4 regions of the Streptomyces sp. NPDC000348 genome follow, and region 4 is predicted to be linked to each of the others. Evidence: riboswitches for the same ligand, from Rfam matches in the RefSeq annotation. Region 4 holds a riboswitch; each other region holds the start of a gene.
What was found. A riboswitch is a leader RNA that binds a small molecule or an ion and turns the genes downstream of it on or off. The one in region 4 is predicted to bind cobalamin.
Positions count from the first base shown of each region.

Region 1: another riboswitch for cobalamin. It lies ahead of ACFY3N_RS19905 (ABC transporter substrate-binding protein); the one in region 4 lies ahead of ACFY3N_RS00905 (ribonucleoside-diphosphate reductase subunit alpha).
Region 2: another riboswitch for cobalamin. It lies ahead of ACFY3N_RS09860 (energy-coupling factor ABC transporter permease); the one in region 4 lies ahead of ACFY3N_RS00905 (ribonucleoside-diphosphate reductase subunit alpha).
Region 3: another riboswitch for cobalamin. It lies ahead of ACFY3N_RS13520 (cobalamin biosynthesis protein); the one in region 4 lies ahead of ACFY3N_RS00905 (ribonucleoside-diphosphate reductase subunit alpha).

Region 1 covers NZ_JBIAZD010000009.1:249,934-252,121, reverse strand. Annotated here, with positions in the region: gene ACFY3N_RS19905 (ABC transporter substrate-binding protein) at 1-890, opposite strand, end outside; cobalamin riboswitch at 946-1,122, opposite strand; partial or broken gene ACFY3N_RS19900 (IS5/IS1182 family transposase) at 1,187-1,409, shown strand; gene ACFY3N_RS19895 (SpoIIE family protein phosphatase) at 1,495-2,188, opposite strand, start outside.
Region 2 covers NZ_JBIAZD010000004.1:38,856-41,043, forward strand. Annotated here, with positions in the region: gene ACFY3N_RS09855 (energy-coupling factor ABC transporter substrate-binding protein) at 1-202, opposite strand, end outside; gene ACFY3N_RS09860 (energy-coupling factor ABC transporter permease) at 199-909, opposite strand; cobalamin riboswitch at 939-1,298, opposite strand; gene ACFY3N_RS09865 (ABC transporter substrate-binding protein) at 1,501-2,188, shown strand, end outside.
Region 3 covers NZ_JBIAZD010000005.1:378,926-381,113, forward strand. Annotated here, with positions in the region: gene ACFY3N_RS13520 (cobalamin biosynthesis protein) at 1-936, opposite strand, end outside; cobalamin riboswitch at 1,057-1,195, opposite strand; gene ACFY3N_RS13525 (hypothetical protein) at 1,350-1,571, opposite strand; gene ACFY3N_RS13530 (anion permease) at 1,606-2,188, opposite strand, start outside.
Region 4 covers NZ_JBIAZD010000001.1:180,943-183,130, forward strand. Annotated here, with positions in the region: gene mctP (monocarboxylate uptake permease MctP) at 1-204, shown strand, start outside; gene ACFY3N_RS00900 (GNAT family N-acetyltransferase) at 281-787, shown strand; cobalamin riboswitch at 800-971, shown strand; gene ACFY3N_RS00905 (ribonucleoside-diphosphate reductase subunit alpha) at 1,094-2,188, shown strand, end outside.

The sequences.
Region 1 (2,188 bases), on a different contig from region 4:
TTGGCCGCGGCGGTCTCGGCGGTCTGCTGCTTGCGGGTCAGGTCGCCGATCACGATGACGTCGGGGTCACGTTCGGCGACGGTCTCCCAGTTGATCCGGGGCCATTCGTCGTGGGTGTCCGCGAAGGCGTTCTCGGCACCGACGGCGCGGGTGATGGCGCCGGGTGCGCCACAGCAGCCGGCGAGGTAGGGCGACTGGGAGTTGGCGAACCAGTACATGAGGGAGACGTCGGATGCGTGCAGTCCGGCGGTGGCCGCGCTCACCCGGTTCTTCAGCGAGGCGACGAGCTTCTCGCCGCGCTCCTGCACGCCGAACGCGCGGGCCAGGTCGCGTATCTCGCCGTAGACGGCGTCGAGGGTGAGCGGTTCGCTGCGCGATCCGTCACCGCCGCTGTCATTGTCCTTGCCCTCGGAGCAATCGGACGGCGAGACGTACGTGGGCACGCCCAACTTCTCGAACTGCTCGCGGGTGGCGACCCCGCCCTTGCCGAGGGTGGAGACGAACGAGGCGGTGACGAGGTCGGGTTCGGCGCCCAGGACCTCCTCGAAGGAGGGGTTGTTGTCGGCGAGACGCGGCACGGACGCGTTGGCCTTCCCCAGCCCCTTCATCACCGGGTCGGTCCAGGTCGCCGTACCGGCCATGCGGTCGGCGAGTCCCAGGGAGAGCAGAATCTCCGTGGTGCCCTGATTGAGGGAGACGGCCCGCTTCGGCACCGACTTCAGAGTGACCTCGTCACCGCAGTTGTCCAACGTCACCGGGTAGCCGGCGGCGGAGGTCTCCTCGGACTTCGCATCGTCGTCGCCGGAGGAGCCGCAGGCGGTGAGCAGCAGGGCGGACGCGAGGAGAAGCGCCGGGGTGCGGAGAAGGGCGGGGGTACGGAGCACGGGCATGCCTCTGGGGTCGGGGCTCGTACGCGGAGCCTGGCCTACGGACGTCCCTCCGCGCCGGGGGCGCGAAGGTGCCAGCAGGTCTTCGGACTCGGGTTCGTCCGGTCGGGGCGCCTTCCCGGTCTCCCAGTGGCGTCGTGCCCCGCCCGTCCCCCTCACCGCTGCGCGTCAGTTCCGGATTCGCACCGGATTCCCTGGCCTCGGGTGTGGCTCGACTGGCCCATGGAGACTATCAAGTCCGTCGTACGGTCGGCTCGTGCGCTCGGTCACGGGACACAGCACCAACTGATCATTTCAGCGCTCGTGGCATCACACCGAAGACCGCGCCCAAGGGCGCCGCCCACGGGTCCGGCCTGGACAGGGCCGGGTGGGTCGTCGAGCGCCGTCGCCTGGCTCCACCGGTTCAAACGCCTGCGGACCCGCTGCGCGATACGGGCCGACCTCCGCCTCGGACCGCTCCAACTCCCCTGCGGCATCATCTGCTTGCGACGGCTCCGAACCTCATTCCGAAATGATCGGTGAGTGGGTCGAGGGCACCTGCCGTCGCCTCACCCCGGCCGAGGGCTGACAGCGTCCCGGGCCGGTCGTCGGAGGGCTTTCCGTGTCGTCACCGGTGCTCGTGTCGGCGGTCTCCCCGGGCGGGCCGTGGGTCGCCAGTTGCGGTCAGGGTCAGAACGGCGAGGTCGTCGCGCAGCCGTTCGCCCCACCAGCGGTGGGCGTCGTCCATCAGTGCGGTGGCTACGTTCTCGGCGGGAATCGGCGCATCGGTCGGCGGCAGGGAGGCGACGACGGCAGCGAGGTCTTCCGGGGTCCGCTGGTCTGCGGCGCCGGCTCCCTCGGTGAAGCCGTCGGTGTAGAGCACCAGGGTGTCGCCGGGTCGCAGTTCCGCTTCGGTGACCGGGTGGCGTGGCGTCTCCAGTACGCCCAGCAGGGCGCCTCGTGTCTCCAGCGGTGCGGTCTCGCCGTTCGCTCGGCGCAGGAGCGGTGCGGGGTGGCCGGCGCTGGCGATCCGGAGGCGGGTGGGCGTGTGGGTGGTGTCGATGACTACGTAGATGAGGGTGCAGAAGGGGGTGTTCTGGCGGCGCAGCGCGTTGTTGATCAGGCTGAGGACGTGGGTGGGGTTGCTGGTGTGCTGGGCGGCGGCCCACAGGGTGTGGCGGACCAGGCCGGTGATGGCGGCCGCGTCGGGGCCCTTGCCGCAGACGTCGCCGAGGACCAGGACGTGGCGGCCGTCGGGAGCGGTGAAGGCGTCGTAGAAGTCACCGCCGATGTGCAGACCCTCACTGAACGGTTCGTAGCGG
Region 2 (2,188 bases), on a different contig from region 4:
TCTCGCCGGACGGCGGTTCGTACAGCGGTGAGAACCAGGGCTCGTACTCCGGGTCGATCTCGGTGATCGCCGTCTCGGCCTCGGCGTCCGCGCCCGTGAACGGTTCCTCCTTGTGGTCGCCGAGCCCGAACACCAGCGGGAGCACGGCGAGCGCGGCCACCAGCACCAGCAGCAGCGTGTTGATCCTCGCGTTGCGGCTCATCGGGCCACCGCCCCGGTGGAGTCCGCCGGCTTCCGTCCGGCCGCCGGGGCGACCAGCACCCCGAGCCGCGTCAGCTCGCCCTTGCTCGACTGCACCAGCATGCGCGTCACCAGCACGGTCAGCAGCCCCTCGCTCACCGCGAGCGGGAGCTGCGTCACGGCGAAGATGGAGCCGAACTTGCCCAGGGCTCCGAGGAATCCGCTCCCCGGGTCGGGGAAGGCGAGCGCCAGCTGCACGCTCGTCACGCAGTACGTCGACAGGTCGGCGACGAACGCGCCGAAGAACACCGCCACCATCAGCGGCACGTCGAAGCGGCGCAGCAGCCGGTAGAGGCCGTACCCGGCCCAGGGACCGACGACCGCCATCGAGAAGACGTTGGCGCCGAGCGTGGTCAGCCCGCCGTGGGCGAGCAGCAGCGCCTGGAACAGCAGGGTGATGGTGCCCAGCACCGCCACGGCCGGCGGCCGGAACAGGATCGCGCCGAGCCCCGTGCCGGTGGGATGGGAGCAACTTCCCGTGACCGACGGCAGTTTCAGCGCGGACAGGACGAACGTGAACGCTCCCGACGCGCCCAGCAGCAGCGTGCTCTCGGGATGTTCCCTGACGTCACGGACGAGCGACCGGGCTCCGTGGACGACGAACGGCGCCGACGCGACGCCCCAGGCGACCGCGTGCGCCGGAGGCAGAAAACCCTCGGCAATGTGCATGGCTCAGCAGACCCTCTCCAGCACCTCGTGGATGGTTGACGCGCCTTGGCCGGTCTCCTGGCTGACGGGTACCACCGCCCGTGCTCCGCCTTCCCGGGTCCCTGGGCCCTGGCGTCACATTCCCGTCGTCCGCCCGAAGGGCGGGTCGCGCGGCGTCTGGCGCGTGCGATCGCAAGGCGCCGGAGCGCCCTCGTGGCGGAGCCACGTGGGCGATTCGGCAACGTGGCGAGCGTGCGTGCCAGGCGTCGCGCGGCAGACGGGAATGTGGCGCCAGGGCCCTAGGACCCAGTGGCCGTCCGCGAGGACTGGAGCCGGACTTCCCGATCACAGTGGCGAGGGCCGCACCGGTATCGCACCGATTTCCCGTCACCAAGGCGTGGCGACAGTAGTGCCCGTTCCGGTCCGGTGACAAGCGGCCGCCGGGGGCGCGCGGGCGGCGCCCGGCGGCTCGCACCCCGGCGCACATCTGCGCACTTGACACGAGCGGTGGCGCCCTCCGGGGCGGGGGAGTGGGAGGCCGCCGTCCTGGGCAGTACCTTGCTGCAATTAATATGCAACAACGATTTTCAGGCAACAGGGATGTGAGGTTCGATGACGACCCGACGTATACGGGGTGCCGCCGCCGCGGTCGCGATGGCCGGTGCGGTCAGCGCCTGCTCGGCACCGGGCGACGGCGGCGCGGACGGCGGGGCGTCCGCCGACTCCGTCGTGATCGGGGTCCCGTCCGAACCGGACACCCTCAGCCCCCTGCTCGGCTACGGCAAGGACGGCAACTCGAAGATCTTCGACGGGCTCCTCGCCCGGGACGCCGACATGAAGCTGAAGCCGGCCCTGGCGAAGGCGCTCCCCGAGATCACGGACGGCGGCCGCACCTACACGTACACCCTGCGCGACGGCGTGAGGTTCAGCGACGGCGAGCCGCTGACCGCCGACGACGTGGTCTTCACGTACCGCACGGTCCTGGACGACAGGACCAACAACACCGCCAGGAGCGAACTGGACGCCATCGAGGAGGTCCGGGCCGACGGCGACGACAAGGTCGTCTTCACCCTCGACCGTCCCTACGCGGCCTTCGCCGCCCGCACGGTGCTGCCCGTCGTCCCCGAGCACATCGCGGGCGGACAGGACCCCAACACCGGGTCCTTCAACACCGAGCCGGTCGGCACCGGGCCGTACGTCCTCACCGGCTGGAGCAAGGGGGAGAAGCTCACCTTCAAGGCCAATCCGGACTACTGGGGCGGCGCCCCGAAGGTGAAAAAGCTCACCATGGCGATCATCA
Region 3 (2,188 bases), on a different contig from region 4:
TGCACGCCCCTTCCTCAGGCTCCGCGCGGCGGCTCCGGCCCCGAGCGCGAGCCAGCCGACCCGCCGCGAGAGCCGTACCGCCCGGTCGATGTCGGACACGGCGACGGCACGCCCGCCGCCGTTGAGGACGGGCCGGTGCTCGACCCGCCCGCCGTAGGAGAGGGTCCCGCCGAGCCGTACGCCGAGCGCGCCCGCGAAGGACGCCTCGACGGGCCCAGCGTTGGGGCTCGGATGCTTCGCCGCGTCCGCGCGCCACGCCCGCACGGCCCCGCGCGGGTCCGGTCCCGCGAGCGCGGCGAGTACGGCGGTCAGCCGCGCCCCGGGCCACCCGGCGACGTCGTCGAGGCGGGCGGAGGCCCAGCCGTAGCGGCGGTAACGCGGGGACTTGTGGCCGACCATCGCGTCCAGCGTGTTGACGGCCCGGAACCCGAGGAGGCCCGGCACCCCGGCGACGGCACCCCACACCAGCGCGCCCACCACGGCGTCGGAGGTGTTCTCGGCGACGGACTCGACCACCGCGCGGGCGATCCCGTCGGCGTCCAGCGCCTGCGGGTCCCGGCCGCACAGGTGCGGCAGCCGCGCCCGCGCCGCCTCGACGTCCCCGGCCTCCAGCGCCCGCCCGATGGCGCGGGCCTCACGGGCCAGCGAGGTGCCGCCCACGACGGCCCAGGTGGCGACGCCGGTCAGGGCGGCGGAGGCGGCGGGGGAGGAGCGCACGAGGCGTGCGGCCAGGCCTCCCAGCGCGACGGTCCCGCCGACGCAGACGGCGGTGTGCACCGCGCCCCGGCCCCGGTCGTCCCGCCACAGCACCCGTTCCACGCCGGCCGCGGCCCGCCCGAAAGCGGCGACCGGATGTCCCCGGCGGGGGTCGCCGAGCAGCAGGTCGCCCAGGAGGCCGGCGGCGGCGCCGTACGCGAACACGCGATCGGCACCCATGGCTCAGCCGGCCGAGGATCCGGAGAGGAGGGCCCCGTGGTGGGGCGGAGCGTCGCTGATCGACCTCGGCAGGCAGCCGCGCATGGCGTTATGTCCTCACTCAGGGTGTCCACGCCCTGGTTCGACGAGACCGGCGGTGAGAGTTCCTGGCTCCCGGGGTGTTCACCCCGGTGACAGTGGCGGGACCGCGCCGGAATCGCACCGGCTTCCTCTCCTGCCGCCGTAGTGGCTGAGGCAGTCCACCACGGCCCCGGAAGGGCCGTCAACCTGCCGTTGACCTGCGAGGCTGAAGTGTGCTGAGGCCCACAGCGGGGCTCCGGTGGGTGAACCGCGGGCGGGGGTGCCGCACACGCGGGCGGGCGGTGCGGGAGCCGGGGCTCCCGCACCGCCCGCCGGACGGAGACGTTCTGCGATCAGGCCATGATCAGGTAGATCCCGTACCCCACCGCCGCCGCGCACGCCGCGAAGCAGGCGTAGGCGGCGGCGACCGCCAGGGCCGCGGACCCGCCCTGCGCGGCGGCCCGCTCCTGGCGGGACAGGCCGTTGATGCCGAGGGTGAACAGGCCCACCAGGGCCACGGTGACTACGAGGCTGACGCCGAAGACGGAACCGAGGGCCGCCCAGTCGATCTTCATGGTGCTCTTCTTCCTTCGTGCCGGGTCGGCGCGGTCAGACGGTGGTCTTCGCCGGCGGTGCCGGGTCGGCGGTGGCCGTGATCGTGGCCGTGAGTTCCTCGCTCACGGTGCCCGCCGGGGGCGGGGTCACCGCGGCCATCGCCTGCGTCACCACGCCGGACGGCTCCTCGTCCGGACCCCCGTGGTCGTTGACGTTGGTGTGGTCGACGACCTCGCGCCGGGAGATCTTCCAGATCGCGGCGCTGGAGGCGACCAGGAAGACGGCCACGATGGCGGTGCCCCAGTCGCCGAAGCCGCAGACCCACTCGGCGAGCGCCGCGACCAGGGCCGCCGCCGGCAGCGTCAGACCCCAGGCGACGAACATCCGGGTGGCGGTCGACCAGCGGACGACACCGCCCTTGCGGCCCAGGCCCGCGCCCATCACGGAACCGGAAACGGAATGCGTGGTGGAGAGGGAGAAGCCGAGGTGCGAGGAGGCCAGGATGACCGTCGCGGCGCTGGTCTGGGCGGCGAAGCCCTGCTGCGGCTGGAGGTCGGTCAGGCCCTTGCCCATGGTGCGGATGATGCGCCAGCCGCCGAGGTAGGTGCCGAGCGCGATGGCGACGCCCGCCGAGAGG
Region 4 (2,188 bases):
CCGGGCATCGGCGAGATCGGCTACATCGGCCTCACCGCGTTCGTGATCAACGTCCTGGTCACGGTCGTCCTGACCTTCGTCCTGAGGGCCGTGAAGGCGCCCGAGGGCGTCGACGAGACCGAGCCGCAGGACTACACGGCGGACGCGGGTGACCCCGGTGTCCAGGTGGAGCTTCCGCCGGCCACCGCGGGCAGCAGCCACTGACGCCCGGGACGCGGGGCGACGGGCCGCCGGAGAAATCCGGCGGCCCGTCGTCGTACCCGTCCGGCAGACTCCCCCCATGGACATCGTCATCCGGCCGGTGGAGCCCGGCGAGCACGAGGAACTCGGTGAGATCACCGCGCAGGCCTATCTGCTGGACGGGCTGCTCGACTTCGGGGAGAACGACGCGTACCTCGGTGAGCTGCGGAACGTGGCGAAGCGGGCGACGGCCGCCGAGGTGCTGGTCGCCGTGGAGGACGGGGCGGTGCTGGGCGGGGTGACCTTCGTGCCGGGCCCCGGGCCGATGGCCGACATAGCGGGGCCGGGCGAGGCGGAGATCCGGATGCTCGCGGTCGCCCGCGCGGGCCGGGGCCGGGGCGCCGGGGAGGCCCTGGTGCGTGCCTGCGTCGACCGGGCGCGGGCCGTCGAGGGGTGCGTGCGGGTCGTGCTGTCGACCCAGCGCACCATGCGCTCCGCCCATCGCATCTACGAACGGCTGGGTTTCGCCCGCAGCCCGGAGCGTGACTGGAACCCCCTGCCGGACCTGGACGACATCACTCTGCTCACCTACGAGTTGACGCTCTGACACCTCCGCGACACAACATATGGGGTTGTCGGCGGCACCCGGCACAAGATGTATGCTCATGCTCGCTGTCGCCGCAGGGGAATCCGGTGTGAGTCCGGAACTGTCCCGCAACGGTGTACCCATGCCCGCGCACGCGTGTGCACGGGCGTCAGTCCGAGGACCTGCCGACAGTGCGCCCGGCCGTCCGGTCCGGGTGCGTGGACGTCCGGGCCTCGCGGAATGGGCCGGTGGACGCGGCGCCGCGTGCGCTCGTGTGCTGCCCCCTGCCCTCTTCGAGGCCCCGTGCCGAGCGAGGGAGAGCCCCACGTGACCATCGCGCCAGCCGATCCGGCCTCAGCGATCGACGCGACCGAGGAGAGCGGCGGCCCCGGTGCCGCGCTGCTGCGGACCCTGACCGAGCTGACCGCCGACCTGCCGGACGCCGACCCCGGCCGGGTCGCCGCCGCCGCGCTGCGCGGCCGGTCCGCCGCCGCGGGCTCCGACATCACCGCGGAGCTGCGGGAGCTGGCCACCGAGGCGGCGGCCGGGCTCATCTCCGAGGACCCGGCCTACTCCCGGCTCGCCGCCCGGCTGCTGACCATCGGCATCCGCGCCGAGGCCGCCTCACAGGGCGTCACCTCGTTCACCGGGTCCGTCGCGACCGGGCACCGCGAGGGTCTGATCGCCGACCGGACCGCCGAGTTCGCCCGGCTCCACGCGGCCCGCCTGGACGCGCTGATCGACCCCCGGGCCGACGACCGCTTCGGCTACTTCGGCCTGCGCACCCTGCACAGCCGCTACCTGCTGCGGCACCCGGTCACCCGCAAGGTCGTCGAGACGCCCCAGCACTTCCTGCTGCGGGTCGCCACCGGTCTCGCCGAGGACGACAGCGTGCGCTCGCTGGACGAGGTCGCCGCGCTGTACGGGCTGATGAGCCGCCTGGACTACCTGCCCTCCTCCCCCACGCTGTTCAACTCCGGCACGCGGCACCCGCAGATGTCGTCCTGCTACCTCCTCGACTCCCCCAAGGACGAGCTGGACTCGATCTACGACCGCTACCACCAGGTCGCCCGCCTCTCGAAGCACGCCGGCGGCATCGGCCTGTCCTACTCCCGCGTCCGCGCCCGGGGTTCGCTGATCCGCGGCACCAACGGCCACTCCAACGGCATCGTCCCGTTCCTGAAGACGCTCGACGCCTCGGTCGCCGCCGTGAACCAGGGCGGCCGGCGCAAGGGCGCGGCGGCGGTCTACCTGGAGACCTGGCACTCCGACATCGAGGAGTTCCTGGAGCTGCGCGACAACACCGGCGAGGACGCCCGCCGTACGCACAACCTGAACCTCGCGCACTGGGTGCCGGACGAGTTCATGCGCCGGGTGAACGCCGACGCGCCCTGGTCGCTGTTCTCCCCGGCGGACGTGCCC